2 regions of the Streptomyces sp. SCSIO 30461 genome follow, and region 2 is predicted to be linked to the other one. Evidence: predicted binding sites of a transcription regulator. Region 2 holds the regulator's gene; the other holds the start of a gene.
What was found. Region 2 encodes HspR, which represses chaperone genes until heat shock. Its sites were predicted from a motif close to TTGAGNNNNNNNNNCTCAA; they were not measured.
Positions count from the first base shown of each region.

Region 1: the regulator HspR is predicted to act here: its motif matches at 3,353-3,371, upstream of lon (endopeptidase La).

Region 1 is NZ_CP146101.1:1,645,517-1,653,589, forward strand. Features, by position in the region: gene V1460_RS07570 (ATP-binding protein) at 137-1,210, opposite strand; gene V1460_RS07575 (response regulator transcription factor) at 1,423-2,166, opposite strand; gene V1460_RS07580 (spermidine synthase) at 2,290-3,024, opposite strand; gene lon (endopeptidase La) at 3,394-5,808, shown strand; gene V1460_RS07590 (helix-turn-helix domain-containing protein) at 6,570-7,526, opposite strand; gene V1460_RS07595 (M4 family metallopeptidase) at 7,679-8,073, shown strand, end outside.
Region 2 is NZ_CP146101.1:7,902,362-7,910,434, forward strand. Features, by position in the region: gene clpB (ATP-dependent chaperone ClpB) at 1-2,465, opposite strand, end outside; gene V1460_RS35450 ((2Fe-2S)-binding protein) at 2,674-2,991, opposite strand; gene V1460_RS35455 (hypothetical protein) at 2,988-3,305, opposite strand; gene V1460_RS35460 (helix-turn-helix transcriptional regulator) at 3,434-4,456, shown strand; gene V1460_RS35465 (hypothetical protein) at 4,471-4,611, shown strand; gene V1460_RS35470 (heat shock protein transcriptional repressor HspR) at 4,724-5,182, opposite strand; gene dnaJ (molecular chaperone DnaJ) at 5,187-6,380, opposite strand; gene grpE (nucleotide exchange factor GrpE) at 6,426-7,091, opposite strand; gene dnaK (molecular chaperone DnaK) at 7,091-8,073, opposite strand, start outside.

The DNA of each region.
Region 1 (8,073 bases), 6.3 Mb from region 2:
TCCCGGCCGTGTATCGGGGCGAACACGCACCGAACACGCCACGCACACGTACCGAACGCGCGCCGAACGGCTTCGAACATTCGCTGAGCGCGAACCCGCCTCGAGCCGAACGCGATCTTCCGGTTCGAACCCTACGTCAACCTCGGCGCTGTGGGATTCCCGGAAGGCTGATGAGGATCCGGCAGCCCCGCGCCGATTCGGCCACCCCGATCCGCCCGCCGTGCAGATCGACCGCCCAGCGGGCGATCGCGAGCCCCAGACCCGTACCGCCGTCGCTGCCCGGTCCGTGCGGCGCCGGGACGCTGCCGCGGTTGAACCGCTCGAACACCTTGTGCCACTCCGACCGAGGGATACCCGGACCCTCGTCCTGCACTTCCAGCTCCAGCGACCCGGGCTCCGGCCCGCGGCGGGCCCGTACGGTGACCCGGCCGTGCGGAGGGGAGTGCTTCACCGCGTTGTCGATGAGATTCGCCACCACCTGGTGCAGCCGCTCGGCGTCAGCGTGCGCGGTCAGCTCGGGCGGCGACACCTCCAGGTGCAGATGGACGTCCTTGCGGGTGTGGCTCCCGGAGCCGGACGGCAGTCTGCGCTGCCCGGCGGCCAGATTGGCCTCCTTCAGCACACCCGACAGATAGGGCCAGACCTCGAAGCGCCGCGACTTGAGCATGACCACGCCGTTGTCCAGCCGCGACAGGTCCAGCAGGGTCTCCACAAGGCGGCTGAGGCGCTCGGTCTGCTTCAGCGCCGTACGCATCGTCTCGGGGTCGGCGGCGCTGACGCCGTCCACCACGTTCTCCAGCACCGCGCGTAGGGCGGCGATGGGGGTGCGCAGCTCGTGGGAGACGTTCGCGACCAGTTCCTTGCGGTTGCGGTCCACGTCCTCCAGGTCGTCCGCCATCAGATTGATGGTGGTCGCCAGGTCGCCGAGTTCGTCACGCCGGTCCGCGCCGTTCACCCGGCGGGTGTAGTCACCGTGGGATATCGCCTTCGCCACGGTGTTCATCTCGTCCAGCGGCGCGGTCAGCCCGTGCGCCACGAACTGGGTGATCAGCAGGGTGGTGATCATCGCGAAGACGGTGATGTACCGCAGCTCGGCCCCGGTCCTGATGGTGACCAGCGCGAGCCCGCAGGTGATCAGCACCGAGGTCACGACCAGGGCGATCAGCTTGGTCTTGATCGAGATCGCGACCGCGCCCAGCGCCGACCGCAGCCGCCCGAGCTCCGACAGCAGTCGGTCCGACCGGGACGGCTGCCTCGCCCGGTCGGACGGGGAAGGAGGCTGTTCGGACGGGGGCCGGCCGGACCGCGAGTGCTCGGAGCGGGACTCCGACGGCGCGGCTCGGGACCGCAGCCGACCTGCTCCGGGCCGCAGCCGACCCGCCGGGTACGGTCGCCTCGGTCCGCGCGGCCCGGTCACGGGGCTCACGGGACCGGAGTCTCCAGCGCGTAGCCGACGCCGTGGACGGTACGGATCCGCTCGGCGCCGATCTTGCGGCGCAGTGCCTTGATGTGGCTGTCGACGGTGCGCGTCCCGGAGGCGTCGGCCCAGTCCCACACCTCGGCGAGCAGCTGCTCCCGAGAGAGCACCGCGCGGGGGGTGCTCGCCAGGCAGACCAGCAGATCGAACTCGGTCGGCGTGAGGTGGACGTCCTCGCCCTTGACCCGCACTCGGCGCTGCGCGTGGTCGACCTCGAGCTCGCCGAGCCTCAGTATCCCGCTGCGCGGCGTCACCGCGGCGAGCGCGGCCCGCTCCACCCGGCGCAGCAGCACGTGCACCCGGGCGGCAAGCTCGCGCATCGAGAACGGCTTGGTCATGTAGTCGTCGGCGCCGACGCCCAGACCGACCAGCATGTCGGTCTCGTCGTCCCGCGCCGTGAGCATCAGCACCGGCACCGGCCGCTGGGCCTGCACCCGGCGGCACACCTCGAGACCGTCGAAACCGGGCAGCATCACGTCGAGGATCATCAGATCCGGCTGCCAGGCCTCGGCCGCCTCCACGGCGGCGGGCCCGTCCGATGCCGTCTGCACCAGGAAGCCCTCGGCGCGCAGCCGCGCCCCGATGGCCTCGACGATGGTGGTGTCGTCCTCGACCACCAGCACCCGGCGCTGGGCACTGGCCGTCGAGTGCGCCGCCGCGCCGTTGTTGCTGGTGTGTGTCTGCTCCATCGCCCCGCCCTTGTCGCGCACCGCGAGCTGGTGTTGATCGGTCTGCGTGTAGATATGTGTGTGCATCGTGTACATCGGTGTGTCAGCTAGGTCAGCAGCGTAAAGGCATCGATCGACTCGCGGCTACGCAGGGCGAACGCCGAGATGGACCACGTCAGGTACGCCTCGGGCAACCCGGATCTCTTCGGTCCTTACCCTGGTGAATCCGGCATTGCGCAATGACACCTCGAAGTCGGCGGACGGCCTCGCAGACCATACGGCGAGCACTCCGTCCGGCGTCAACCTCCTTGCGCAGGCCGCCAGCCCGGCCGGTGAGTAGAGGCTCGCGTTGTCCTCGGTGACGGTCCAGTCGGGACCGTTGTCGATGTCCAGGCAGAGCGCGTCGTATGTGTCCGAAGCGTTATGGACGTAGTCGACGAGGTCCCCCGTGATGATCTCGGTACGCGGGTCGGCCAGTGCGTCGGCGGAGAGCACGGACAGCGGTCCGGTGCGGTGCCAGTCGATGATCGCCTGCTCCCGCTCCACCACGGCGACCCGCGACCAGAACGGGTCGGCGGCGGCGTGGGCGAGGGAGAAGCCGACTCCGAGGCCGCCGATGAGCAGCCGGGGCGCCGTGCGGTCCTCCATCGGCTCGCCCGTGCCCAGGGCTTCGCGTGCTGCGTCGATCAGCAGTCGCTCGGAGCGGCCGTCGGATGTGTCCATCAGGAAGCAGCCGTTGGCGATGATCTCGTAGACCGTGCGGTCCCCGTGCGCCTCCTGCCGCAGCCGCAGGACGACCTCCCCGTGGGGTCCTTCGCGCCGGTCGAGCGTGACCGGCCGGTGGGGTTCGGCGGGCGGGGTCTGGGTGAGGGACGGCATGTCGGGAACCTCCGGCGGCTGGTGGGACGGCGCGGATCAAGAACATCCTGTCCGTGGCGGACCCGGCAGGACAAACCCTTTCGCGGATACCGGAGGTGTCCACGGCCTTTCCCGTGCCCCGTAGGCGCGCATCCAGGTCTGCTCTCCGGCGGTTGCCGTTCCCGCACCACCCGTTCCGGCACCACCTGTTCCGGCCGCCCTGGCCCGACCCGCCCGCCCCGTCCGTTCCTGTCGCCGGATCCCGGCCGAGCTGTCCCGGCCGAGCGGTCCGCGCCTCTGATCGCTCCTGGCGAACAGCGGGTCGGGAACATCCCGGCCGTCCTCTGCATTGAGTCGGTACAGCTCAACTTGAATGCAGAAGGGGAGATCATGGCTGCTGAGTCCTCGGCGTACGACACCGCTCTTGCCCTGCCTGTGCTGCCGCTCGACGACGAGGTCGTGCTGCCCGGGATGGTGGTGCCGCTCGACCTGTCCGACACCGATGTACGGGCCGCGGTGGAAGCCGCCCAGGCAGCGGCCGGCACCGAACCCGGTAAGCCGCGGGTTCTGCTCGTGCCGCGCATCGACGGCGCCTACACCGCCACCGGCGTACTCGGCACCGTCGAGCAGGTCGGCCGGCTTTCCGACGGCGACCCGGGTGCCCTGATCCGGGGCCGCAGCCGGGTGCGCATCGGCGCGGGGACCACGGGCCCCGGCGCCGCCCTCTGGGTCGAGGGCACCGTCATGGCGGAGAGCGTCCCCGACCCCGTCCCCGGCTCGGTGGCCGACCTGGTCAAGGAGTACAAGGCGCTCGCCACCAGTTGGCTGAAGAAGCGTGGCGCCTGGCAGGTGGTGGACCGCGTCCAGCAGATCGAGGACGTGTCCGCGCTCGCCGACAACTCCGGATACTCGCCGTTCCTCAGCACCGCCCAGAAGCTGGAGCTGCTGGAGACCGGCGACCCGGTCGCCCGGCTCAGGCTGGCCACCGAGCAGTTGCGCGAGCACCTCGCAGAGCAGGATGTCGCCGAGTCCATCGCCAAGGACGTCCAGGAGGGCGTGGACAAGCAGCAGCGCGAGTTCCTGCTCCGGCGTCAGCTCGAAGCGGTCCGCAAGGAACTGCGCGAGTTGAACGGCGAGTCCGAGGGCGACGAGCCCGACGACTACCGTGCCCGGGTCGAGGCGGCTGACCTCCCGGGGAAGGTCCGCGAGGCCGCGCTCAAGGAAGTCGAGAAGCTGGAACGGGCCAGCGAGCAGAGTCCCGAGGGCCCTTGGATCCGTACCTGGATCGACACCGTGCTGGAACTCCCCTGGCATGAGCATACCGAGGACGCCTACGACATCCGGGGCGCCAGGGACGTGCTCGACGCCGAGCACGCCGGACTGGACGACGTGAAGGAACGGATCACCGAATACCTGGCCGTCCGCAAGCGGCGTGCCGACCGCGGACTCGGTGTGGTCGGCGGGCGGCGCGGCGGAGCGGTGCTCGCCCTGGTGGGGCCGCCCGGGGTCGGGAAGACCTCACTCGGTGAGTCGGTGGCGCACGCCATGGGGCGGAAGTTCGTCCGGGTCGCCCTCGGCGGCGTACGGGACGAGGCGGAGATCCGGGGCCACCGGCGTACCTACGTCGGCGCGCTGCCGGGCCGTATCGTCCGGGCCATCAAGGAGGCCGGGTCCATGAACCCGGTGGTGCTGCTGGACGAGATCGACAAGGTCGGATCCGACTTCCGGGGAGACCCGGCCGCCGCGCTGCTCGAAGTGCTCGACCCGGCGCAGAACCACACCTTCCGCGACCACTACCTGGAGGTCGAGCTCGACCTGAGCGATGTGGTCTTCCTGGCCACCGCGAACGTACTGGAGGCCATTCCTGAGGCCCTGCTCGACCGTATGGAGCTGGTCAGGCTCGACGGCTACACCGAGGACGAGAAGGTCGTCATCGCCCGGAACCATCTGCTCCCGCGCCAGCTTGAGCGGGCCGGCCTGGCCGACGGCGAGGTCGGCCTGGACGAGTCCGCACTGCGCAGCCTGGCGGGGGAGTACACCCGTGAGGCGGGTGTACGGAACCTGGAGCGCTCGATCGCCAGGCTGCTGCGCAAGGTCGCAGCCCAGCACGAACTGGGCGACCGGGAGCTGCCGTTCACTGTCAGGGACGAGGACCTGCGCGGGCTGATCGGCCGTCCGCACCACGTCCCCGAGTCCGCCCAGGATCCGGCCGAGCGCCGCACGGCTGTGCCTGGTGTGGCCACCGGTCTCGCCGTCACCGGGGCGGGTGGCGATGTCCTCTACGTGGAGGCGTCGCTGGCGGACCCGGAGACCGGCGCGGCCGGTCTGACCCTGACCGGTCAACTCGGCGATGTGATGAAGGAGTCGGCGCAGATCGCGCTGAGCTTCCTGCGTTCCCACGGCGCGGAGTTGGAGCTGCCGGTGGCCGACCTCAAGGACCGGGGCGCACACATCCACTTCCCGGCGGGCGCGGTCCCGAAGGACGGCCCGAGCGCGGGCATCACGATGACCACGGCGCTCGCGTCCCTGCTGTCCGGGCGGCTGGTCCGCGCCGGTGTGGCGATGACGGGTGAGGTGTCGCTGACGGGGCGTGTGCTGCCGATCGGCGGGGTGAAGCAGAAACTGCTCGCCGCGCACCGGGCGGGCATCACCACGGTGGTCATCCCGAAGCGGAACGAGGCCGACCTGGACGACGTCCCGGCCGAGGTCCTGGAGAAATTGGAGGTCCACCCGGTGACGGATGTGCGGGAGGTCCTGGAACTGGCTCTCGCTCCGGCACAGGTGCCGGTTCCGGCGGTGGCGTGACCCAGGGCCGGTTCAGGGCCGCACCCGGCGAGGGGTCGGGCCTCGGTGAGATCCGCCGAGGCCCGACCCCTCGCCACCCTCCCGTCTTCCGCTCGCCGTGGAGCCCGGCCCCCTGCCTCCGCTTCGGCCGGGTGAGCGCGGTGCGTGTGTTGCCCGACAGTCGGTGAGATCCGCCGAGGCCCGACCCCTCGCCACCCTCCCGTCTTCCGCTCGCCGTGGAGCCCGGCCCCCTGCCTCCGCTTCGGCCGGGTGAGCGCGGTGCGTGTGTTGCCCGACAGCCGGAACCTCACCTGATGTCTTGATCGCCTCGATCCATGGGTGCCGGTCGACCGGGCCGGTCAGGAGCGGTGTGCGATCCGACTTCACGGGAGTCCGCCGGAAGGCAAGCGGGTCCATGCCGCCGGCATCTGTGGTGGTTCGGTGTCGGTGACCGATACCTTCACGGTCGCCGGACGGTCCCGGCGTCCATGTCACCGACGGCGAGGGTGTTCCTGCTCCGTGACAGCCCGGGGTAGCAGCCCAGGGGCTGTCGCCGCTCGACAGTGCCGTACGGAGCCGTGCCCCGCCCGGACGGCTTAAGGGCTGTCCCGTAATCCCCGGCGGGCGCGCGACGACAGCTACGGCACCCCGCTGCGTTGTCGAATCGCCCGAATACACCCAGTATGCGGGCGACCCTCCGCCTTGCGTTGCACCGCACCTGACGCCGCGCTCTGATCCACCGCGGATTACGGGACAGCCCTTAGGGAAGGGGCGCGAAGACGTCACTCGGTGGCCAGCCAGCCGCGTAACGTCGCCTGCGCGCCCGCCTGGAAGCGCGTCTCGGCGCCCAGCGACTCCAGCAGCCTGCTGATCCGCCGCCGTGCCGTGTGCACATGGACCCCCAGCCTGCGGGCGATCGCCTCGTCCTTGAGGCCGGCGGCGAGCAGGGACAGCAGTTCCCGCTGCGGCGCGGGCAGTGGACCGTCGGGTGTGCCACCGCCGAGTGGAGTGGCGCGTTCCCATACGGTTTCGAACAGCGGCACCAGTGCGTTGCGCAGCAGTGCGTCATCGATCACCAGCGCCGATGCGGTCGACCCCGCCGACTCGTGCGGTGGCAGGAGCGTGGTGCGCCGGTCGACGGCGATGAGCCCGGTGGGTACGGCGGGTGCCACCCGGGCCTTGAGGCCCCGTTCCACCAGTGCTGTCAGCACACGCGTCCGCTCAGGTCCCGGGAGCCGCTCCCGGTCGAGCACCGCCCGCACGGTCACCCCACGCTCCAGCAGTGCGTCGATGTCCAGACCGGACAGCGGGTGGTCCAGGATGACCACTTCGTGCTCGGCCGACGCGAGCAGCACCCCGGCCCGCTCCGCGATCTCCCGGCGTCCGGCGATCACTTCGATGCCGCTGCCCGGCAGGAGCGCGTCGGCGAGTTGGTCCGCGGACATCCGCAGGCGTTCCAGCTCGGCCGATTTCAGGTGGAGCTCGGCCTGCCGCCGGTGGATGAGCGTGCGGATCGCGGAGGCCGGGGCCGCCGGGCGGGGCAGCGCGCCGCAGGACGGCGGCGGCAGGGCGAGTCCGTGCTCCACCAGCCGGTCGAGTGCCGATTGCAGTTGGTCCTGGGGCAGTTCCAGCCGCTGCGCCAACTCCTCCTTTTCCGTGGCGCGTTCGGTGAGCAGGGCCTCGTATGCGCGTTCCTCGGCCGCTTCCAGGCCGAGGGTGCGCCATTCCGCCTCGATCATGCGCCGGATTCTCACAGCGAATTCACAGGACACACAAGTGTGCATGCCCACTTGTGAACGCACTTGGCTCATTGTCGCGTCCGCGCCCCAGCTGTTGCATGGCCATGACCACCTGAACCGGCTCTGACCAAGCCACTGGAGGGGTACGTACTGTGCGCACGTTCAGCAGCAACCACGGGAGACCCGGAACCGGGATACCGAGGGGAGCGGGTATCGCCGCGCTCCTGGCCGCGGCGGGGCTCCTCGTCACCGCGGTGCCGGCCCAGGCAGTGACCGCTGCGGCGCCCCAGGCGCCGCACGCCGATGTCATCCCCGGCGAGGACACGGCGACCCCCGCCCTCGTCGACGGGCTGCGGGAGGCCGTGGACGCCAAGGCGACACCCGCCGCCGCGGCCATCGGCCACCTCACCGCCAAGGAGAGCCGCTACCGCATCGCCGAGCCCCAGCGCGACCTCGCCCCGCTGGCGACGGTCAGGCGCGGCGACGACGAGATCGTACGGCTCCAGCAGAAGCACCACGGGGTGCCGGTGCTCGGCGGCCAGTACGT
Region 2 (8,073 bases):
CGCAGCGGCCGGGCGCCGTACGCGGGGTCGTTACCCTCCTCCGCCAGCCACTCGAGCGCCGCCGGGGTGACCTCAAGGGTGAGCCTGCGCTCGGCGAGGCGCCTGGCGAGCCCGTCGATCTGGAGTTCGGCGATCCTCGCCAACTCGTCCTTCGACAGGGCGGAGAACACCACCAGATCGTCCAGCCGGTTGAGGAACTCCGGCTTGAACGAGGCCCGCACGACCTCCAGGACCTGCTGCTTCTTCTCCTCCTCGCTGGTCAGCGGCTCCATCAGGTACTGGCTGCCCAGGTTGGAGGTGAGGATCAGGATGGTGTTGCGGAAGTCGACCGTACGGCCCTGCCCGTCCGTGAGCCGACCGTCGTCCAGGACCTGGAGCAGGATGTCGAAGACCTCCGGGTGCGCCTTCTCCACCTCGTCCAGCAGGACCACGGTGTACGGACGGCGCCGCACCGCCTCGGTGAGCTGCCCGCCCTCCTCGTAGCCGACATAACCGGGAGGCGCCCCGACCAGCCGGGCGACGGAGTGCTTCTCGCTGTATTCGGACATGTCGATACGGACCATGGCTCGCTCGTCGTCGAACAGGAAGTCCGCGAGCGCCTTCGCCAGCTCGGTCTTGCCGACACCGGTCGGACCGAGGAAGAGGAACGACCCGGCGGGCCGGTCCGGGTCCGCGATGCCCGCCCGCGAGCGGCGTACCGCGTCGGAGACCGCCCGCACCGCCTCGGTCTGACCGATCAGACGCCGGCCCAGCTCGTCCTCCATGCGCAGCAGCTTCTGGGTCTCCCCTTCGAGCAGCCGTCCGGCCGGGATGCCGGTCCACGCGGACACCACGTCCGCGATGTCGTCGGGGCCGACCTCCTCCTTGACCATGGTGTCCTTGGCGGCCTCCGCCTGTGCCTCCGCCTCTGTGGCCTCCTCCAGCTCGCGCTCCAGTGCCGGGATCTCTCCGTAGAGCAGCTTGGAGGCGCTGTCGAAGTCACCGTCGCGCTGGGCGCGCTCGGCCTGCCCGCGCAGACTGTCGAGCCGCTCCTTCAATTCACCGACCCGGTTGAGGGACTCCTTCTCCTTCTCCCAGCGTGCGGTGAGACCGCGCAGCTCCTCCTCGCGGTCGGCAAGGTCGCGGCGCAGCTTCTCCAGACGTTGCTTGCTCGCCTCGTCGGTCTCGTTCTTGAGCGCCAGCTCCTCCATCCGCAGCCGGTCGACGGAGCGCTGGAGCTCGTCGATCTCGACCGGGGACGAGTCGATCTCCATCCGCAGCCGGGACGCCGACTCGTCCACCAGGTCGATGGCCTTGTCGGGCAGGAAGCGGGACGTGATGTAGCGGTCGGAGAGGGTCGCGGCGGCGACGAGGGCACTGTCCGCGATCTGCACCTTGTGGTGGGCCTCGTAGCGGCCCTTGAGCCCGCGCAGGATCGCGATGGTGTCCTCGACGGTCGGCTCGGCGACCAGCACCTGCTGGAAGCGCCGCTCCAGTGCCGGGTCCTTCTCGATCCGCTCGCGGTACTCGTCCAGCGTGGTGGCGCCGACCATGCGCAGCTCGCCACGCGCCAGCATGGGCTTCAGCATGTTGCCCGCGTCCATCGCGGAGTCGCCGCCTGCGCCCGCGCCGACGACGGTGTGCAGCTCATCGATGAAGGTGATGATCTGGCCGTCGCTCTCCTTGATCTCGGAGAGCACGGTCTTCAGCCGCTCCTCGAACTCGCCTCGGTACTTCGCACCCGCGACCATCGCGCCCAGGTCCAGGGAGACCAGCCGCTTGTCGCGCAGCGACTCGGGCACGTCGCCCTTGACGATGCGCTGGGCCAGGCCCTCCACCACGGCGGTCTTGCCGACGCCGGGCTCACCGATCAGCACGGGGTTGTTCTTGGTGCGGCGGGACAGCACCTGCACGACCCGGCGGATCTCATGGTCACGCCCGATGACCGGGTCGAGCTTGCCCTCGCGGGCCGCGGCCGTGAAGTCCGTACCGAACTTCTCCAGCGCCTTGTACTGGCCCTCCGGGTCGGCGGTGGTCACGCGCCGCGAACCCCGGGACTCCTGGAAGGCGGCCAGCAGCTTCTTCGCCGTGGCGCCCTGCCCGTTCAGCACCTCGGCGCTGCGGCCGCCCTTGTCGGCGATGCCGATCAGCAGGTGCTCGGTCGACAGGTACTCGTCGCCGAGTTCCTTGGCGCGGCGGTCCGCGTCGGCGATGACCGCGAGCAGCTCGCGGTTGGGCTGCGGCGGTGCGACGGTGGACCCGGTGACGCTGGGCAGATCGGCGAGCACCCGCTCGGCCCCGGCCCGTACGGCTGCCTGGTCCGCGTCCACGGCGGCGAGCAGATCGGTGATGTTCTCGTTGTCCTGACCCGCGAGGAGTGCGAGCAGGAGATGCGCAGGGGTCAGATCGGGGTGGCCCTCGGACACGGCTCGGCTGGAAGCGGCATTGAGCGCGTCCCGGCTCCTGTTGGTCAGCTCGGCGTCCACGTGCGGTTTCTCCTCCTTTGGCGACCCTGATACCTATGACTTGTCCAGGGTACACAAAGTTGAGTCGATTCCACTCAAGGATGACAGGATGCGGCTCGGAGAGTGCGGGAAACGCGAAAAGCACAGCGGCGCCATCGTGTTTCAGGTCCACGATGGCGCCGCTGTGTGGGGGAGCACCTGAGCGATCTTTGAACGACGGGGGAACCGCTCAGGCACTGCGGGGGGTGGCGGTGGTCTGCGATCCGACCAGCTGGTGGTCGCGCTGATCGAGATTGACGAAAATCATGCCGTACCGGATGGCACAGCGAACGGGTTGCGGAGCCCCTCGGGGCCGCCGCAGGCAACGGTAGGCTCGGACATCCTCGTCGTCGCCGCGGGCAACCACGATCGGCTCTCCGAAGAGCGTGACCTTCAACGAGTCACCACGGCCTGGTACTGCCGTGACCAGATCGATGAAGTGCCAGCCTGATCGGTACGCGGTCGCCATCTCACGGCGGAAGACGCGATCGTCCGGAGAAATACTCATGCGTCGACGCCTGCCGGGGCGCTGTCCCAGGTCGGCTCACCCTCTGCCGACACGGGCGCGGTATCCCAGGTGGGCTCACCCTTGACCGACACGGGCGCGGTATCCCAGGTGGGCTCACCCTTGACCGACACGGGCGCGGCGTCCCAGGTGGGCTCACCCTTGACCGACACGGGCGCGGTATCCCAGGTGGGCTCACCCTTGACCGCGACGACGGACACCGGCGCGGTATCCCACGTGGGCTCGCCGCTGGCCGCGAGACCACCGAGTGCGGCCGCAACGGCTATAGCGCAAAGTGCACGAACCATCCTGGTCATCGCCGATCTCCACCTCTTTCAATCATTACCTCCTCCCCCGCGACTACGACGATGGCTCAGTCCGAACCCTTCCACCAGCGAGTGCAGGCATCATGTTCCTGTAATTCAGGACCCTGAGGGGGGTGCACATGGATGCGAAAAGGGGCGAATCGGGAGACGGGCACAGTCACAACGAGCTGTGTGAGGCGGGGAGAAGTCTCTATGCGTCCGCTCTGCGCAACGGCCGCATAGCCCGCTCCGAAGTGATCGACACGCCCTGTCTCATCGAACTCGCCATGCTGCGCCCGGACCCGGACGACGCGAAATGGCTCCGTCCGATTCCGCCGTCCGTCGCTCTGCACCAGCTCATACACCCCATCGAGCGGGAGATCCAAGAGCGAAGACGCCTCACGATGTCACTGACGGACGCCTTCGAGCCATTCATGACACTGAGCCCGAACGACGCGTCGACCACACACGCCATCACGGTGCTCGACGGCCTGAGTGTGATCAATACCGCGCTTGACCGCGCCATCGACGAATGCACCGATGAACTGCTGACCGTACAACCCGGCAGTGGCCGGCCTCCCGCGACGCTCCGGGAGGGGCTGCGGCGAGTCGAGACGATCATCGACAGAGGCGTCCGGATGCGTACGCTCTACCAGCACACATCGCGCCACAACCCCTCCACGATGGCCTATGTCGAGCTGGTCGCCCCGTACGGCGCCGAGGTCCGCACCCTTGAGGAGATCATCGACCGGCTCATCATCGTGGACCGGAAAGTCGCGTTCATTCCGGCACGCAGCGACCGCCGGGTCGCCCTGGAACTGCGCCACGAGGGCCTGGTGCAGTATCTCGTCGGTGTCTTCGAGCAGTTCTGGCTGCACGGCACCCCCTGGAACGACCAGGTCGCCTCGTACGTCCGGAAGCTGGACGGCATCAGCGGTGTGCAGCACTCCATAGCCAAGCTCCTCGTCGAGGGGCATGTCGACGAGGCCATCGCCCGTCGCCTCGGGATGAACGTCCGCACCTGCCGCGCCCATATCGCGAAGCTGGCGTCCACACTCGGCAGTGGTTCGCGCGCGCAACTCGGCTTCCTCATCGCCCGCTCGGGGATCCTGGAGCAGACCGAATCCGTGGAGCCCGCCGAACAGCAAGTCGACCACGCCTGACAGCGATCACACCGGTGTGCGGTCATCGCGCGGCGGGCTTCCAGGTGCCGGCCGACGGCACCGAGTCCGCACGAGGCGGCAAGTCCGTACCCGAGGCGGCGCACGACGGCGTCGGCAGCGACCGACGCCTCACGATCGAGCATGCCGCGCCCTGACGGCACGACAGCGCGAAGGGGCCGGGAGGACCTTGCGGCCCTCCCGGCCCCTTCGCATGTCCCCTGTCCCCGGGGACTCCGCCCTCGTAGGCTCTGCCCTCAGACCCGGGGCTCAGGTGTCCCGCTTCGGCTGCTTCGGCCGCCACACCACCAACGCGCTCGTCTGCTGCACGTCCTGGTACGGCACCAGGTCGCGCCGGTAGGACGCGTGCACCTGCGCCTCACGCTGCCGCATAGCCGCCGCCGCGCCGTCGACCGCCGCCGCCAGCTCGGCGACCCTCGCCTGGAGCGCCGCGACCTGGTGCTCCAGCTCGATGATGCGCTTGATCCCGGCGAGGTTGATGCCCTCGTCCTGGGACAGCGCCTGCACCTGGCGGAGCAGTTCGATGTCACGTGCCGAGTAGCGCCTGCCCCGGCCCGCCGTGCGGTCCGGGGAGACCAGGCCGAGCCGGTCGTACTGTCGCAGGGTCTGCGGGTGCAGACCGGAGAGCTGGGCCGCCACCGAGATGACGTACACCGGTGTCTCGTCCGTCAGCTGGTACGGATTACGGCGTCGGCCGTCCCTCTCCATGAGGTCACGCTCCCTTCGCAGCCTGGAACAGTTCTGCCCGCGGGTCCTCGTCCGCAGTCGCCTTCCGGTAGGCCTCCAGGGCCTCCCGTGCCTCGTCACCGAGCTCCGTCGGCACCGCGACCTCCACGGTGACCAGCAGATCGCCGCGGGTGCCGTCCTTGCGTACGGCGCCCTTGCCGCGGGCCCGCATCGTACGTCCGTTGGGCGTACCGGCGGGCAGTTTCAGCGTGACCGGGGGGCCTCCGAGCGTCGGGACCTTCACCTCTCCGCCGATGGCCGCTTCCGGGAAACTGACCGGCACGGTGACGGTGAGGTTGTCGCCCTTGCGGCCGAACACCGGGTGAGCGTCGACATGGACGACGACGTACAGGTCGCCGGCCGGCCCGCCGCGCTCGCCCGGGGTGCCCTTGCCGCGCAGCCGGATGCGCTGCCCGTCTGACACCCCCGCCGGGATGCGGACCTGCATGGTGCGCGAGGACTTGGCGCGACCACTGCCGTGGCAGATCTCGCACGGGTTCTCGGCGATCAGGCCGCGGCCCTTGCAGTCCACACAGGGGTCGGTCAGCGAGAACGAGCCGCTGCCGCCGCGCGAGACCTGCCCGGTGCCGACGCAGGTCGGGCACACCCTGGGGGTGCCGTTCTTGTCGCCGGTGCCCGAGCACGCCTTGCAGGGCTGCTGGCTGGACATCCGCAGCGGGACCGTGGCCCCGTCCACGGCCTCGGTGAAGCTGAGCGTCACCTCGGACTCGATGTCCTGGCCGCGGCGCGGCTGGGTACGCGTGCCCGCGCCCGCGCCGCGGTTGAAGAGACCGCCGAAGACATCGCCGAGCCCGCCGCCGCCTCCGCCGCCGAAGCCGCCCGCGGCACCGCCGCCCCCGCCCTGGGCACCCCCGAAGAGGTCGCTCAGGTCGAAGTTGAAGGTGCCGCCGGCGCCAGGGCCGCCGGCCCGGAAGCCACCGTTGCCGAAGAGGGCGCGGGCCTCGTCGTACTCCTTGCGCCGCTTGGCGTCGCCGAGCACGTCATTGGCCTCGGAGATCTCCTTGAAGCGCTCCTCCGCCTTGGCGTCGCCCTTGTTGGCGTCCGGGTGGAACTCGCGGGCGAGCTTCCGGTACGCCTTCTTGATCTCGGCATCGGTGGCGTCCTTGGGGACGCCGAGAACCTTGTAGTAGTCCTTCTCCACGAAGTCCTTCGTGCTCATCGACGTCCCTCCTTCCGGACCCGTCCTCGTGCGTCATCGACCACGTCAGCCCTCGTCCGGGCCACCGCTCTCCTCGTCGGCCGACTGCTCTTCCTTCGCTCCCGCCGCCGGCGCCGCACCCGGCTGGGGCTCGGCCACCGCGACCCGGGCCGGACGGATGGTCCGCTCCCCGATCCGGTAACCCGGCTGCAGGATCGCCACACAGGTCGTCTCGGTGACGTCCGGTGCGTACGAGTGCATCAGCGCCTCGTGGACCGTCGGGTCGAAGGGCTCGCCCTCCTTGCCGAACTGCTGGAGCCCCATCTTGGCGGCGACCGTCTCCAGGGACTCGGCCACCGACTTGAAGCCGCCGACCAGCTCGCTGTGCTCACGGGCGCGGCCGATGTCGTCGAGCACCGGCAGCAGCTCGGTGAGCAGCTGCGCGACGGCGATCTCCTTGACGGTGATCCGGTCCCGCTCCACCCGGCGGCGGTAGTTCTGGTATTCGGCCTGGAGCCGCTGGAGGTCCAGGGTGCGCTCGTTGAGCGCGGTGCGGACCTGGTCCAGCTGGGCCGTCAGGCCTGCCTGGGCGGTGCTGTTCTGTGCTGCGTCCCCGGCCGGGGCCGCCCCCTCCTCCGCGGTGGAGGGGGCGGCGGCCTGCGCCGCGTCTTCGGGATTGGCGCCGGAGGGGACGTCGGGCTTCTCCTCGAAACCCGGGGTCTCCTCAGACATCAGGCAGCGCCGCCCTTCCGGTCCTTCTCGTCGTCGACGATCTCGGCGTCGACCACGTCATCGGCGTCGGCGTCGGACTTCGCCTGTCCGGCACCGGCGTCACCTGCAGCGCCCGCCGCCTGCGCGTCGGCGTACATGGCCTGGCCCAGCTTCTGGGAGACGGCCGCGACCTTCTCGGTGGCGGTGCGGATCTCCGCGGTGTCCTCGCCCTTGAGCTTGTCCTTGAGCTCGGTGAGCGCGGTCTCGACCTCGGTCTTGACCTCGCCCGGGACCTTCTCCTCGTTGTCCTTGAGGAACTTCTCGGTCTGGTAGACGAGCTGCTCGGCCTGGTTGCGGGTCTCGGCGGCCTCGCGGCGGCGGTGGTCCTCCTCCGCGTACTGCTCGGCCTCCTGGCGCATCCGGTCGACCTCGTCCTTGGCGAGCGAGGAGCCGCCGGTGACGGTCATCTTCTGCTCCTTGCCCGTGCCCAGGTCCTTCGCGGTCACGTGCATGATGCCGTTGGCGTCGATGTCGAAGGAGACCTCGATCTGCGGGACGCTGCGCGGGGCCGGCGGGAGGCCGGTGAGCTCGAACATGCCGAGCTTCTTGTTGTACGCCGCGATCTCGCGCTCGCCCTGGTAGACCTGGATCTGCACGGACGGCTGGTTGTCCTCGGCCGTGGTGAAGATCTCGGAGCGCTTGGTCGGGATCGTGGTGTTGCGCTCGATCAGCTTGGTCATGATGCCGCCCTTGGTCTCGATGCCGAGGGACAGCGGGGTCACGTCGAGGAGCAGGACGTCCTTGACCTCACCCTTGAGGACACCGGCCTGGAGGGTGGCGCCGATGGCGACGACCTCGTCCGGGTTCACGCCCTTGTTGGCCTCCTTGCCGCCGGTCAGCTCCTTCACGAGCTCGGCGACGGCCGGCATACGGGTGGAGCCACCGACGAGGACCACGTGGTCGATCTCGGAGAGCTGGATGCCGGCGTCCTTGATCACGTTGT